One region of the Peribacillus suis genome, then DNA from elsewhere that is predicted to be linked to it. Evidence: riboswitches for the same ligand, from Rfam matches in the RefSeq annotation. Region 1 holds a riboswitch; the other holds the start of a gene.
The links. A riboswitch is a leader RNA that binds a small molecule or an ion and turns the genes downstream of it on or off. The one in region 1 is predicted to bind cobalamin.
Positions count from the first base shown of each region.

Region 2: another riboswitch for cobalamin. It lies ahead of AC503W_RS04450 (ribonucleoside-diphosphate reductase subunit alpha); the one in region 1 lies ahead of metE (5-methyltetrahydropteroyltriglutamate--homocysteine S-methyltransferase).

Region 1 covers NZ_CM182019.1:728,235-735,838, reverse strand. The annotation lists gene AC503W_RS03540 (D-2-hydroxyacid dehydrogenase) at 1-136, opposite strand, end outside; gene AC503W_RS03535 (aminopeptidase) at 282-1,391, opposite strand; gene bcp (thioredoxin-dependent thiol peroxidase) at 1,403-1,873, opposite strand; gene AC503W_RS03525 (potassium channel family protein) at 1,936-2,358, opposite strand; cobalamin riboswitch at 2,642-2,839, shown strand; gene metE (5-methyltetrahydropteroyltriglutamate--homocysteine S-methyltransferase) at 2,980-5,286, shown strand; gene AC503W_RS03515 (acyl-CoA thioesterase) at 5,279-5,755, shown strand; gene AC503W_RS03510 (ABC transporter permease) at 5,797-6,582, opposite strand; gene AC503W_RS03505 (ABC transporter permease) at 6,587-7,378, opposite strand; gene AC503W_RS03500 (ABC transporter ATP-binding protein) at 7,420-7,604, opposite strand, start outside.
Region 2 covers NZ_CM182019.1:904,440-912,043, reverse strand. The annotation lists gene AC503W_RS04475 (MFS transporter) at 1-366, shown strand, start outside; gene AC503W_RS04470 (hypothetical protein) at 991-1,179, shown strand; gene AC503W_RS04465 (SulP family inorganic anion transporter) at 1,502-2,950, shown strand; gene AC503W_RS04460 (hypothetical protein) at 3,032-3,178, shown strand; gene AC503W_RS04455 (manganese-dependent inorganic pyrophosphatase) at 3,227-4,156, opposite strand; cobalamin riboswitch at 4,445-4,626, shown strand; gene AC503W_RS04450 (ribonucleoside-diphosphate reductase subunit alpha) at 4,764-7,058, shown strand; gene AC503W_RS04445 (ribonucleotide-diphosphate reductase subunit beta) at 7,101-7,604, shown strand, end outside.

The DNA.
Region 1 (7,604 bases):
ATGTAATAAGAACTTCGGCCTCTTGGAGCTTTTCATCCGCCCAAGTTTCTTGATAAATGAATGTCAAATCGGGAAATGCTCGTGCCATCTTCTTTTGAATGTCTTCATTCGGAATGATTGTTGAAAATACTAACATGATTATCTCTCCTTTTCTTTACATAAAAAAACACGGGCACTGAATGTCCCGCGCAACTTTCTATGAGGAGGTATTCCCTTACTAAATCATATTCAGGGGTCCTCTATTTGAGTTGGACAAACGCCTCTCCCTATTAAAAAGGGCTTTATTTTAATTGATTTGGATTCAATTCGCATAATTCCCGTGGCACGAATAAACCGTCCTTACGAACCAGTATATCATCAAAGTAGATCGCTCCGCCGCCATATTCGGGTCGCTGGATCAAGACCATGTCCCAATGAGACGATGATTGATTTCCATTATCGGCCTCTTGGTAAGCTTGACCAGTGGCAAGATGGAGGCTACCACTAATCTTCTCATCGAATAGGATATCACCCATCGGTTCCATGATATACGGATTGATTCCCAGGGCGAATTCCCCGATGTACCGGGACCCTTCATCCATATCGAGCAAACGATTCATTTGGTCCGACTGATTGGAAGAAGCTTTCATGATTTTTCCCTTTTTAAATGTAAGGGTTATCCCCTCAAATACCTCTCCTTGATAGGCGGAAGCAGTATTGAAGGAAATCGTGCCATTGACACTGTCTTTTACCGGTGCCGTGAACACTTCACCATCTGGAAGATTGTTTTTACCAGCGCAAATGACAGCGGGGATATTTTTAATGGAAAAAGCCAGGTCAGTCCCCGGCGATATGATCCGGACTTGATCCGTTTGATCCATCAAATCCTTTAGAGGCTTCATGGACTTTTCCATTTTGTGATAATCCAGTGTGCACACGTTTAACAAGAAATCTTCATACTGCTCAAGACTCATGCCGGATTTTTTTGCAGAACCAATGGTCGGATAATTCAGTAGCACCCAGCGCCGGTTATTGACGAAGAACATGGTGGACGTTTTCATGGCATCCTCCTGAAGGCGATATCTCTCATGAGGGACACTCACTCCTCGCCCTTCGTTTCCATCGCCCGATATGATGATGACTGCATCCACATCTTCGTATTTCTTATAATTCCATTTCGATAAGGTATCGAGCTGTTCCTTAACATTCCCTTTTAGCAGATGACTGGTAATTTCGTCATCTTCAAGTTCCGCATAAGGATAGGCCCCCATTCTATAGGCTTCGTCAATCAGTTCCTTCAATAGGGCCTTTGCTGCAACAGGCCCACGGATCAAGACCCGCTCTTTCGCCTGCAGCCTCAGTGAATGATGAATCAGCTGCTTGGCAAGCTTGGTAAGTCGCTCATCCTTCATTAGCCTGTACCTTATTTTTCTAGGTCGCGAAGAGTTTCCAACGCTTCTTCGACGTGGCCCTTTACTTTGACTTTACGCCATTCTTTAACGATCATTCCTTCCTTATCAATCAGGAAAGTCGAACGCTCAATGCCCATGTATTCCTTACCGAAGTTCTTTTTCAATTTCCATACGCCATATAATTCAGCGGCTTCTTGCTTTTCATCAGCAAGCAACAGGAAAGGCAACCCATGTTTTTCAATGAATTTTTCATGACGTGTTACCGGGTCCGGGCTAATGCCTATGATGACAGCATCAAGCTCTTCGAATTGTTCAATAGCATCACGGAAATCACAAGCCTCCGTCGTGCAACCGGGTGTCATGTCTTTTGGGTAAAAATATAATACAACGTGTTTACCCTTGAATCCTGATAGGGTAACTTGTTCTCCGTTGTTTGCTGGCAGTTGAAAGTCTGGTGCTTTTTCTCCAATTTTGACCGTCATTCTAAACCCTCCATTTCTTTCATCATGGTAAGCGTACCCAATAATTGAAAGAAACACAACTTTCATTTCTTGTTCTTTCTTTCCTTCTGTTCAAAATCGATGACAGCCCTGATCACAAATGCCGCAGGAAGCGTATAGCCAATGAATGCTTGGATTGTCGCGATCATCCGGCCAATGCCGATTGGGGAAATATCCCCGTATCCGACGGAGAACATCGTCATCGCACTAAAATAAAATGAAGTCTTCAGCTGCTCGGAAAAGGTCCCATCCAAGCGATTGCCCATATCAAGAATCACCGAATGATTCTGAAGCTCGTATAATAAATAAATCAGTGCAAAACCGACTAATAATGTCGCATATAAATTGCCGAGCCACAGCATATCTTCAAGAGAAAACTTCTTTGCCTCCGACTCAGAAAGAAATAAGGTCCGAATGCTCATCACCATGCAAAAGATAATCCCCACAATCAAAATATAAAAGGTCATCCCCCACGCCTCATTTCAAAAACAACCCACTTCCCTTATACATACTCTTTTGCGAGTCAATATATGCTCGTTTTAGGGGTCAGACCCTATTTCCCAGCTGCTGCACCATCTAGGGAAACATAGATACAGCATGGGATCTCGTGCCACATGGTGGGGGTCAGACCCCATTTCCCGACTTTTTCCTTGTTGACCCATTTGGTCGGGGTATGCTAAGATGGGTTAAGTTTTTATAATATTTTGTAAATTTTAGTGTCCGTGTTTATCCGGACGGAGTTTTTTATGAAATTCATATGTGGAGATAGGTTCCTAAGTTTTTAGGATTAAAAGGGAAGTCCGGTGTAATTCCGGCACGGTCCCGCCACTGTAATGGGAATGTATAGCGCTTTTGTTTGATGCCACTGATCCTTTTGGATTGGGAAGGCTTTTAGCGCTAAGTAAGAGTTCCCTGAGTCAGGAGACCTGCCTATTTCGACAACACTGTTTTAACCTACGGGAGATAGGGAAGTGTTAGGGACCTTATAATGGTAAGGGGTATTTTCGTGCCCCTTTAATTTGAGCATTTCTAACTTTCTCTTTTGACGGTTAGGGGTGCTTTTTTTGTTGTTATTTCATTAAAAGGAGATGGATGTGTTGAAAAGTAGTAATATAGGGTACCCACGAATCGGTGAGGATCGTGAATGGAAACGTACATTAGAGGCCTATTGGGCTGGAACATTAAACGAAACGGAATTCACGGCGCAATTGGAAGCGATCCGTTTAGGCAACTTGCAAAAACAAAGAGATCAAGGCATCAATATCATCCCGGTCAACGACTTTACGTTATATGACCAAATGCTCGATATGTCCGTCATGTTCGGCCTGGTGCCAGAACGCTATTCGGCTTATAAAGGCGGCATGGTCCCCCTTTCCGTTTATTATTCAATGGCCCGTGGGAACAAGGATGAAGTCGCTTCTGAAATGACGAAATGGTTCAATACAAATTATCATTATATCGTTCCAGAGCTAAAACAATCCCAGCTTACGTTGACAGAAAACAAGCCGCTTGCCGCTTACCGTGAAGCCAAGGAAAAACTAGGAATCGATACGAAGCCGGTTATAGTCGGACCTTACACATTCATTTCTTTGTCAAAAGGCTATGATAAAAAAGATCTTCCGGCCATCATCCTGAGCCTGTTGCCTTTATACACAAAAATTTTGCGAGAGCTGGAACAAGAAGGCGTGAAGTGGGTGCAGATTGATGAACCTTCCCTTGTTTCTTCCCTTTCCAAAGACGAGATGAAAACTGTTACATACCTGTATGAAAAATTGAACGAAGCTGTCCCCAACCTGAACATCATGCTGCAAACATATTTTGATGCTGTAGAGCACTACCAAGAAGTGATTGACTTGCCCGTTCAAGGAATTGGCCTTGATTTGGTCCATGACAAAGGAAAAAATCTCAGCAATCTTCAAACAGTCGGCTTTCCAAAAGATAAAATACTTGGGGCCGGTGTGATTGATGGGAAAAACATTTGGCTTTCTGACTTGACGAAAAAAATCGGGTTGGTCGAGTCCATTACGAAACACGTATCCGAAGATCGGATTTGGATTCAACCTTCCTGCTCCCTGCTACACGTTCCAGTGACGGTTCGAAACGAGACAGAACTGGCCAGCAAAGTGAAAGAAGCCCTTGCCTTTGCTGATGAGAAACTAGAAGAAATCACGCTTTTGGTCAGAGGGCACAACGAAGGTCTAGAATCAATCGAAGAAAAGGTGGCGGCAAACAAAGCTGCATGGCAGACCTTAAAGAATTCAAAGGCCAGAAACCATAAAGACGTGCAAGCCGCTGTCGAACAGGCTAAGCAGCAAACCCATGGCCGTACCCTGCCATTTAAACAGCGCTATCAAAAACAACAGGAGTATTTCAACCTACCCTTCCTTCCAACCACTACAATTGGAAGCTTTCCGCAGACCGCGGAAGTTAAACAGGCCCGCGGGAAATTCAAACGCGGTGAATGGACGGCTGATCAATATGAAGCATTCGTGAACGAGGAGATTGGTAGATGGATTGATATCCAGGAGGAAATCGGCTTGGACGTCCTTGTGCACGGGGAGTTTGAACGGACCGATATGGTCGAGTTTTTCGGCCATAAATTGGGTGGATTCGTCTTCCTTGAAAAAGGCTGGGTTCAATCTTACGGCTCCCGCTGTGTCAAACCTCCCGTTATCTATGGAGATGTCCATTTCATCGATCCGATGACGGTCAAAGAAAGTGTGTATGCACAAGCCTTGACGAAAAAAACGGTGAAGGGAATGCTGACCGGTCCTGTTACGATTCTGAACTGGTCGTTCGTCCGTGACGATATTTCACGGGAAAATATCTGCTATCAATTGGCATTGGCCTTGAAACAAGAAGTAGAGGCACTGGAATCAGCAGGGATCAAAATGATCCAAGTCGATGAACCAGCCCTGCGTGAAGGCCTTCCATTGAAAAAAAGCGACCGAGATGAGTACTTAAACTGGGCGGTCCATTCATTCCTGATTTCCACTTCGAGCGTCGAAGACACAACACAAATTCACACCCATATGTGCTATTGTGATTTCAATAGCTTCATGGATGTCATCTCTTCCCTGGACGCTGATGTGATTTCCATTGAAACGTCCCGCAGCCACGGCGAGCTCGCTTCCGCATTCGAGGAGAAAACATATGAAAAAGGAATCGGCCTTGGTGTGTATGATATTCATAGCCCTCGCGTTCCTGCAGTGGAAGAAATGGTCGATATGATCGAACGTGGCATCAAGGTACTGGATAAAGACCAATTTTGGATTAACCCGGACTGTGGCCTGAAAACAAGGGGCGTTCCAGAAACCGTCGCTTCACTGAAAAATATGGTCGAAGCCGCAACGGTTGTCCGGAATAAGCTATTGGTCCAACAGGAAAATGACTGATTTAACAACAGGCATTCCCGTTCAACAGTCACGGACGTTTTTAACGGACCTCGTTTTTCCACCTGATACGAACCATCACAATACCATCTTTGGTGGAAAAGTGATGGCGTATGTGGATAAAATCGCCTGCATTGCAGCGATGCGCCACTGCCGGAAACCGGTCGTAACCGCTTCAAGCGACTCCTTTGACTTCCTGGCCCCCATTAAGACCGGGGATGCTATCAATTTGGAAGCCTATGTCACCTGTGCCCATCGAACGTCAATGGAGGTATTCGTAAAAGTAGAACGGGAGAACCTGTTGACTGGCGAAAAGCAACTCACCGCCCGCGCTTTTTTAACGATGCTTGCGATAGACGAAGATGGAAAGCCCATACCGGTTCCACAGGTCCAACCGGAAACGGAAGAAGAAAAGCGGCAGTACGTCCAAGCACAAGCTAGATATACCGAGAGAAAAAACAAACGCATATAAGCAAAAAAATCCCTTCAACAAAATTGTTGAAGGGATTTTTTTTAGTTTCCTGCTCCGCGGTACCTTTTCACACCCTGATTCCAAATGAAGATCGAGATCATGAAAAAGACGACCCCTATAACAGGTGTGGCGAATGCATACGCGTACCACTCTTCTTTTCTAAGAAAATAGGAAGCGGGATACACACCGACAAAGGCAAACGGCAGCACCCAAGTCAGAACAAAGCGGATGACCTTGTTATAAATATCAACCGGATAGCGCCCGTAGTTCCCGATGTTGTACATCATCGGCATGATGGACGTTTTGGCATCAGACCAGAAGCCGATGCTTGCAATCGCAACAAAGATGGCGGCATACGCGAGTGCCCCGCCGATTGCAAAGATGATGAAGAGAATCGGGTCATACCAAGTTAGTTCCAGGTTTAACGAAACACCGGAATAGAAGATGATAATCAAACCGGTCACGACACCAAATAATGATTCAAGCTCAATCCGCTCTAAGATGACTTGAAACAGGCTGTGAATCGGCCTTGTTAAAATCCGGTCCATCTCCCCTTTGACGATGTAGCGATCGTTGAAATCCCAGATGTTGAAAAAGGATGAAAATAGCGCAAACGGGATAAGGAAAAAACCGTATATGAAAATGATTTCATCCCGGCTCCACCCGCTTAGGAACTCCGTATGTCCGAAGACCACTAAGATAAACACCAGATTCACGACTTGGTTCAACAAATCAGAAAGAATCTCGATGACGAAATCAGCCCGGTACTGCAATCTCGTTTTCATATATTGACTCACATATTGAAAAAACATTGATACGTAGAACATCCCATCAACCTCCCTGAATAATCAGCTGTTTTTTTGCGACTATCCATAAAACCTGGATGGGGATAACGAGAATGATGACCCAGATCAATTGCTGTAAAAGAGCCATGCCGATGTCTCCCGTTCCGTATCCATTTGTGAAAATCATACTCGGGACATAGCTGATTCCTTGAAACGGCAGAAACTTCATGATGTCCTGTGCCCAGATTGGATAAAAGCTGATAGGCAATAACAAGCCTGAAAACAAATCAACAATGACACGTTTTGCCCGGATCAATCCAGCATTATTATATAAGAAAAATGTCGTGATTCCCGTTAGCAAATTGATTTGCGTATTGATGATGAAGCTGAATAACAGGGAAATTCCGAAAAGCCCCCATGTTGCCGGTTCATTTGGCAAATGGATGGGGAAAATGATGGCGACGAGCAGCATACCTGGTATGGAGAAGAAAAAGAAACGGAAAATCCCCTCACCCAGGCCTTGCATCGTCTTCATTCCTAAATAGTTATAAGGTCGAATCATCTCGATTGCGACCTTGCCGTCCTTGATCTCATCGGCAATCTCACGGTCAATATTATTGAAATAAAAGGCACGCGCCATCCAGGCAACCGCCACATAGGTGGTCATCTGCATGCTGGATAGCCCTTCAATGGAACTTTTTTCTCCATATATCGCATTCCACAAGAAATAATAAGCACCAATATTGATGCTATAAATTAAAATACCGGTATAATAATCGGTTCGATACGCAAGCATCATCAAAAAACGCATGCGAATCATGGCAAGATACTTTCCCATGGTCCTCTCCCTTCTTGGTAGACACACTTTTTCTGAAAGAGTCAGACCGTGCCTTCTTCATAAATATTACGAACAATCTCTTCGATGGACGTTTCATGGATTTTGACGTCCTTGATTTTAAAATGTGAAACGACAGCGGCGACAAGTTGTGAAATATGATCACTTTCCTCTTTTAACACGGCTATGTATGCATGATTCTTTTCATCGTGCTCCCAATTGACATGAA
Region 2 (7,604 bases), 180 kb from region 1:
AAGATTCTGGTGCTCCTTCTTTTCCTCACAGCACTCGTATATTTGCCTGGAGCTTTCATCAATCACTTTTGGCAACTTGTATTTGTACGGTTTGCATTAGGTATAGTCATAGGGGGAATTATCCCTGTAAGGATTGCCTATATCCGCCAAGAGGCTCCCGTTGCCATGCAGGGGGAAGTGCTTGGATATAATACTAGTCTCCGTTTTTTAGGCAATATCATCGGCCCGGCAATGGGAGGGATGGTTGCAGGATTTTATGGATTTTCAGCCGTTTTTATAACGACCAGCTTCCTGCTGCTGTTAGCAGGACTGGTCCTGTATTTGGCGTTGCATCGCAACCCGGAGTTGGCCCGGCATTCACATTGATTAGAAGACCTTTAGCAAAAAGAAGACACCCGTTAGATGATCCATCTAACGGGTGTCTTCTTTTTCATTCAAACTTACCCAACAAGATGGTTGGACCCTCTCTGTAACAGAACTTTTCTTTGCCCAATTTCTTAGAAATTTATTTTTTACATAGCTATAATAAAATAGTATAATATACCTAGTAATATATACCTAACAAGGGGTGTCAACATGTATCCGACCTTCACATATTATGCAAAAGTTCACATCATCAAGGATCAGCGTTATTGTGAATGTGGAATTATTCATAACTACCGGGGAATATTCGAGAAAAAAGACCTGAAGAAGGTTAAGTTTAAATCGGTTTCCGATATCACCTGCAGATCTTGTCGGGAAAAGTTCTTAAACGAAAACCCTAAGTCCTAGGGATATCTATTCATTCCCTCGTTTTCCTCCTTCTGTTTTTTTAAACATTATCGTGTTTTTCTGTATATTTATAGATTTGATTCTTTTTTATGTTAAGATTATTTAAGGTGAAAATCCACAAACCAGACATATCAAGCTTTTGTCGCGGTGGGTAGATTTCCAAGATTTACTTTTTTCTTGGTTTTTTTTCGCCTAAAATTAGTTTAAAAGAGGGTTAAAATGCTTTTTCCTACTATCAAAACGGATGAAAGACACATCGTAAAAGACAAACATACGTGTGTATGTGGTACGCGATACAATGTATTCGCTATGTTAACCAGAAGAGATCTTAGAAAGATCATCTTCAAGCATTACAAAGAAGTTACCTGTACAGCATGTAAATCTAGCATTATACATAAAGAAGAATAAGCAGGACATGCCCCCTCCTCTCTCTAATGCTTCTACATACTCATGCAATCAAGTCCACCCCTTTCATAGTATTATTTCATTCATCCCACAGTGTAAGGAACCGGAATTTACTTATGACTCGTAAGTTCAACAAAAAAAGACCATCACTGGTCTTTTTTTGTTGAAGGTGGCCCACTTGAATCTTTCTATTTGGCCTAATTGATATAAATAAGGAAATTTCCATTCAATTATGAATCCATAGATAGAATAATGAAGTCATGCTATAATCTAGTACGTTACAATAGCCAATCCATACTTATATAGAGAAAAAGGAAGTGTCGTTTTGAATATATCTACATTAAAACAGGAGTGGTTTTGCAACGTTCGCGGAGACGTACTTTCCGGAATCGTCGTTGCCCTGGCCTTAATTCCTGAGGCAATAGCTTTCTCCATCATTGCCGGGGTCGACCCGATGGTGGGATTGTATGCTTCCTTCTGCATCGCCATCGTCATCTCCTTTGTTGGTGGAAGACCAGGCATGATTTCAGCGGCGACCGGGGCGATGGCACTCGTGATGGTTGACCTTGTAAAGGATCATGGCTTGAACTATTTACTTGCCGCAACCATATTAACTGGGATCCTTCAAATTCTACTGGGCGTCTTTAAGATTGGGAAGCTCATGAAGTTTATACCGAAGCCGGTTATGACTGGCTTTGTGAATTCTTTGGCCATTATGATCTTCATGGCCCAGCTCACTCATTTCAAAGGGGAAACGTGGGTCATGTATGTCATGACAGCTGGTTCACTCGCCATCATCTACCTATTCCCACGGATAACCAAGGTCGTTCCTTCCCCGCTGGTCGCAATCATCTTCATGACCATCGTGGCCGTTGCAACAGGGGCTACTGTACGGACCGTAGGCGACATGGGGCAATTAAGCGAGGCTCTTCCCATGTTCTTGATTCCGGATATCCCTTTATCATTCGAGACATTGACCATCATTTTTCCTTATTCCATTGCCCTAGCGTTTGTCGGATTGCTTGAATCCTTACTAACGGCTCAAATCGTTGACGAAATGACCGATACGGATAGCAATAAAAACCGGGAGGCCAAAGGTCAGGGAATAGCGAACATCGTGGCCGGTTTCTTCGGCGGGATGGCCGGATGTGCAATGATTGGACAATCCGGTATCAACATCAAATCCGGGGGACGAGGTCGGCTGTCCACTTTCGTCGCCGGGGCCTTTTTGTTAATCTTGATCGTGTTATTGAATGATGTCCTCATTAAAATTCCGATGGCCGCCCTTGTTGCGGTCATGATCATGGTTTCCATCGGGACGTTTGATTGGTCCTCCTTGAAGAGGCTCCGTATCACGCCTAAAACCGAGGCGATAGTCATGATCGTAACGGTTATCGTTGTTCTTTATACGCATGATTTATCCAAAGGCGTATTCGCCGGGGTACTCTTGAGTATGATTTTCTTCTCGGCTAAAATTTCAAAAGTGTCTGTCGAGAAAACAGCGGACAACCAGGATCGGCAAATCACTTATCGAATAAAAGGCCAGGTGTTTTTTGCATCGGTCCAAGACTTCATTTCGAAGTTTGATACGAAGGAAAAAGCAGATTCCATCATCATTGATTTTTCCAATTCGAAAATATGGGATGCCTCGGCTGTAGGCGCCGTCGAGAAAGTCATCTTAAAATACAGAGTACAGGGGAAAACGGTTCAAGTGCTCGGACTTGATCAGGAAAGTTCTCAGCTGCTAAAGAACCTCGCCTCATATGAAAAGTAAAAGGATGCATGGCTTCCCTGCATAAATTCTTGCTGAACCGCCAAACTAGAGTGAATGATACTCTGGATTGGAGGGAAAATCATGTCATCCGAACAGGATTATACTGCTGCAGATTTATCACCTGACCTTCTCAATGAGTTAAAACTCTTTGAAGGCAAAATACGTGAGGAATCAAACAAAGAGCTTATCGTGATTGCGTATGAAAAAGAGAAAGAAGCGTTGAATTGAAAAAAGGACTCGAAGACACTTTCAAAGTGGCATCGGGTCCTTTTTTTATTACTTAGCGAAGATATCTGTTAAAACTGGTACAATTTGTTTTTTACGTGATACGACGCCTTCCAATACAGCAATGTTCTTATTCAATGTTACGTTATACGCTTTCTCCACTGCATCCGCTGATGCTCCTAGAGCCAAGGCAACGGAATCATTCGTTAAGATATCCGTTACGACGAATAAGAATAAATCCAATTCTTTCGCGGCAATAACTGCATGAATCGCTGCTTCAATTTCTGATTGCTTTGCAAGCACTTCATTCGGGTCAACAGCATTCACTTGAGCAATCTCAACTTTTGCCGTTCCCATTGAAAATTCTTTTGCATCAAGTGTGATGAGCTGATCGATGGTTTTGTCACTCAAGTCAGCACCCGCTTTTAGCATCTCCAAGCCATATGTTTCAGCATTCACGCCGGCAATTTCCGCTAATTCCATAGCAGCTGCGACGTCTTGCTCTGTGCAAGTAGGCGATTTGAATAATAAAGAGTCGGAAATGATGGCTGAAAGCATAAGTCCTGCAATGGCTTTAGGCACTTCAATTCCGTTTTCTTTATAAATCTTATTTAAAATAGTAGCCGTGCAGCCAACTGGTTCTGCCCGGTAATATAAAGGATCACTTGTTTCGAAATTAGCGATACGATGATGGTCGATGACTTCCAATACGCGTACCTGGTCGATGTCTTCGGCACTTTGCTGGCGTTCGTTGTGATCGACTAAAATCACGCCATCCGCTTCCCCAGCCACTTTTTCAACAAGGCGGGGTGCTTCGAATTTAAATTGGTCCAACGCATATTGTGTTTCGCCATTCACTTCACCAAGACGAACAGGTTCAGCTTGGATGCCCAGCTGTTTTTTTAGGTCAGCATAAGCGATTGCTGAACAGATAGTGTCGGTATCCGGATTCTTATGTCCAAAAACTAATATTTTTTCCACGATTTTTTCTCCTTTTTCCTAAATGATTTGGCAGGGATTTTTCTTTTCATAATCAGAATCCCTAGTTTTGCTATGCAATTTATTTTAACACAAAAACCCTGACATTCCGCGATGGAATTTTGTATTCCTCCCTATATTCTTTCATCATCCTCTTCCTTTATCCGACCTTGTCAATAGATATGAATCAGTTTTTCACAAATATATATGTTGAATTATCAGCATGGATGGCTTACGATAATATAAGCATACATACTAGATATTGACTTTTATAACAACATAAATAACTATATATAGAATTATTAACCAAGGTGCCAGAGATGGCTGAAAAGGGAATCCGGTGTGAACCCGGAACTGTCCCCGCAACTGTAAATGTGACGAAATGAGAAAACCACTGTATAGCTCTCTATACGGGAAGGACTCAAAGTAGGATGATCATGAGTCAGGAGACCTGCCTGGTTTTTTCAAGTTTCTTATTCTTCGGGGATTGAGATGATGAAACGATAGTGTAATGGCTATTTTTTCATGGCTCTTTTATCCTATCGTTTGATCCGCTCAATTTATTGGGCGGTTTTTTTTTATTCGCGTACATTTAAGAGGAGGAACATTTATGACTCAAACATATAACCCTACCATAAAAGATGACACAGAAACAAATTCAATCCAGCTGGACATGTTATCCAAGGATTTCGAAGGCCGTCTTGATATGGAAAAGTTCAAAAAGCGTTTTACTAAATGGCTCGATCGAAATGGTGATGCTTCAGAAGAACAAACATCGAAAAAGTTGATCCAGCTTGCACTTGAAAGTGTCGATATCGATGCCCCGGACTGGACATTCGTCGCCGCAAGGGAACTATTGAATACCATGTATCGTGATGCCCAAAAGAACCGGGGCTATGAAGGCCGGAACTATGGACCTTTCTATGAATTGATTCAAGAACTCTCTCAGCAGCATGAAGGCCAACGTTACCCTGTTTATAAAGCAGAGCTTCTCGACTCCTACACAAAAACGGAAATCGAAGAATTGGGTTCGGTCATCGATCCGGAAAAAGATAAACTATTTTCATATATCGGAATCTATCTTTTGAATGATCGCTACTTGGCCCGTCCAAAAAAAGACAAGGTCTATGAACTTCCCCAGGAGCGCTTCATGATCATTGCCATGGAAATCATGAGACTGGAAAAAACGGAACACCGACTGCAGCTTGTTAAAGAAGCCTACTGGGCAATGTCGAACCTATATATGACGGTAGCGACCCCTACCCTCTCAAATGCCGGAAAGACACACGGGCAATTGAGCTCATGCTTCATCGATGCAATCGAGGATTCCATCGACGGAATTTATCAATCAAACTATGATGCCGCAAAAGTTTCCAAGTTCGGGGGCGGCGTTGGTCTATATGTCGGGAAAATCCGTTCGCTTGGTTCTGATATCCGCGGTTTTTCCGGTAACAGTTCAGGCACGACTCCCTGGATTCGCCTCTTTAACCAAACGGCCGTCAGCGTCGATCAATTGGGGCAACGTAAAGGCGCAATCGCCATCTATCTGGATGCGTGGCATAAGGACATCATGAGCTTCCTTGACTTGAAGACGCAAAACGGCGACGACCGCTTAAAGGCGCATGACATCTTCACGGGCGTCTGCATCCCCGATTTATTCATGGAAGCCGTGCGTGACCGGAAAGATTGGTATCTCTTCGACCCGCATACCGTGAAGCAAACCCTTGGGTTCTCCCTCGAAGATTTTTATGACGAGAAAAAAGGGGAAGGCAGTTTCAGGGACCATTACGCCCTTGCTGTAGAGGCGGCGGAGAATGGCATACTTCCAGGCTATAGTTTCGAGAAAATCAAAGCGATGGACATTATGAAAGGTATCATGATTTCACAATTAGAAGAAGGCGTACCCTATATGTTCTACCGGGACGAAGTGAACAGAAAGAACCCGAACAAGCATAAAGGGATGATCTATTGTTCTAACCTTTGTACGGAAATCGCCCAGAACTTAAGCCCTTCAACGATCACCGACGAATATGAAACGGAAGATGGCGATGTCGTCGTAGTTCGCAAAAGCGGGGATTTCGTTGTCTGTAACCTTTCTTCCATCAACCTGCCTCGCGCGGTGAACAGCGATGTATTGGAGAGACTGATCCCGATTCAGATCCGCATGCTCGATAACGTCATTGACGTGAATACCTTACCGGTCAAGCAAGCTTCCATTTCGAATAAACGCTACCGCTCCATCGGCTTAGGAACTTTCGGGTGGCATCATTTACTGGCGACGCAAAATATCTACTGGGAGTCCGATGAAGCCGTTCAGTACGCCGATACCTTATATGAGAAAATCGCTTATTTAACCATTAAAGCATCCAATGAATTGGCCAAGGAAAAAGGAACCTACCCATACTTCGAAGGGTCCGATTGGCAAACGGGGGAGTATTTCGACCTTCGTGACTATAGAGATCCAAAATGGTTGGAATTAAAAGAAGAAGTAAAGCAGTATGGTACACGAAACGGCTATTTAATGGCAATCGCCCCCAATTCATCGACTGCCAAAATCGGTCATTCCACGGATGGCATCGACCCGTTATATGAAATCGAGTTTTATGAAGAAAAGAAAAACTTCAAATTTAAAGTGACAGCGCCTGGATTGACGCCCACTACGTATGAATACTATAAAAAAACGCGCTTCCATTTGGACCAAAAGGAAAGCATCAGGCAAAATGCAGCACGTCAACGTCATATCGACCAAGCCATCAGCTTCAACCTGTATGTACAAAACACGATCAAGGCTAAAGTGTTATTGGACATCCACCTAACAGCATGGGAAAGCGGATTGAAATCGACTTATTATCTTCGTTCCACTTCATCCGAATACGACAATGCCTGTGAGAGCTGCTCCAGTTAACGAGTGGGAATGGAATTTACTTTATTGAAGGAGATTTTACAGATGACAAACCATATCAAGAAAATCAGGATGCTCGAACCAACCCATCCTACCAAGGCAACCGGCGTTTTCAAAGGAGAAGCTTCAGGCTTTCTCCTTTGGAACGACATTCAGTATGAAAAATTCTATGATACCTATACACAGCTCATCAACAATTTTTGGAAGCCATCGAGTGTGAACATGATTCAGGATAAAAAGCAGTGGGGTGAATTGGATGAGGATATCCAGGACGCTTTCCTCGACATCCTCACGATGATTGCCGGGATGGACAGCCTGCAGACACCGACTTTAGTGGAAATCCTTCGATACATCAAGGATCCGGCAGCAAAGGCGATCCTCGCCAACATGGCCCAGCAGGAATCCATTCATAATGAATCGTATTCTTACATCCTTGCTTCCTTGATTCCTGTCGGCAAGCAAAAACAGCTTTTTAACCGGATCAAAGAACACCCGGAAGTGATCAAGCGGAACCAACCGATCGTGGATGCCTACCAAACATTCGTGGAC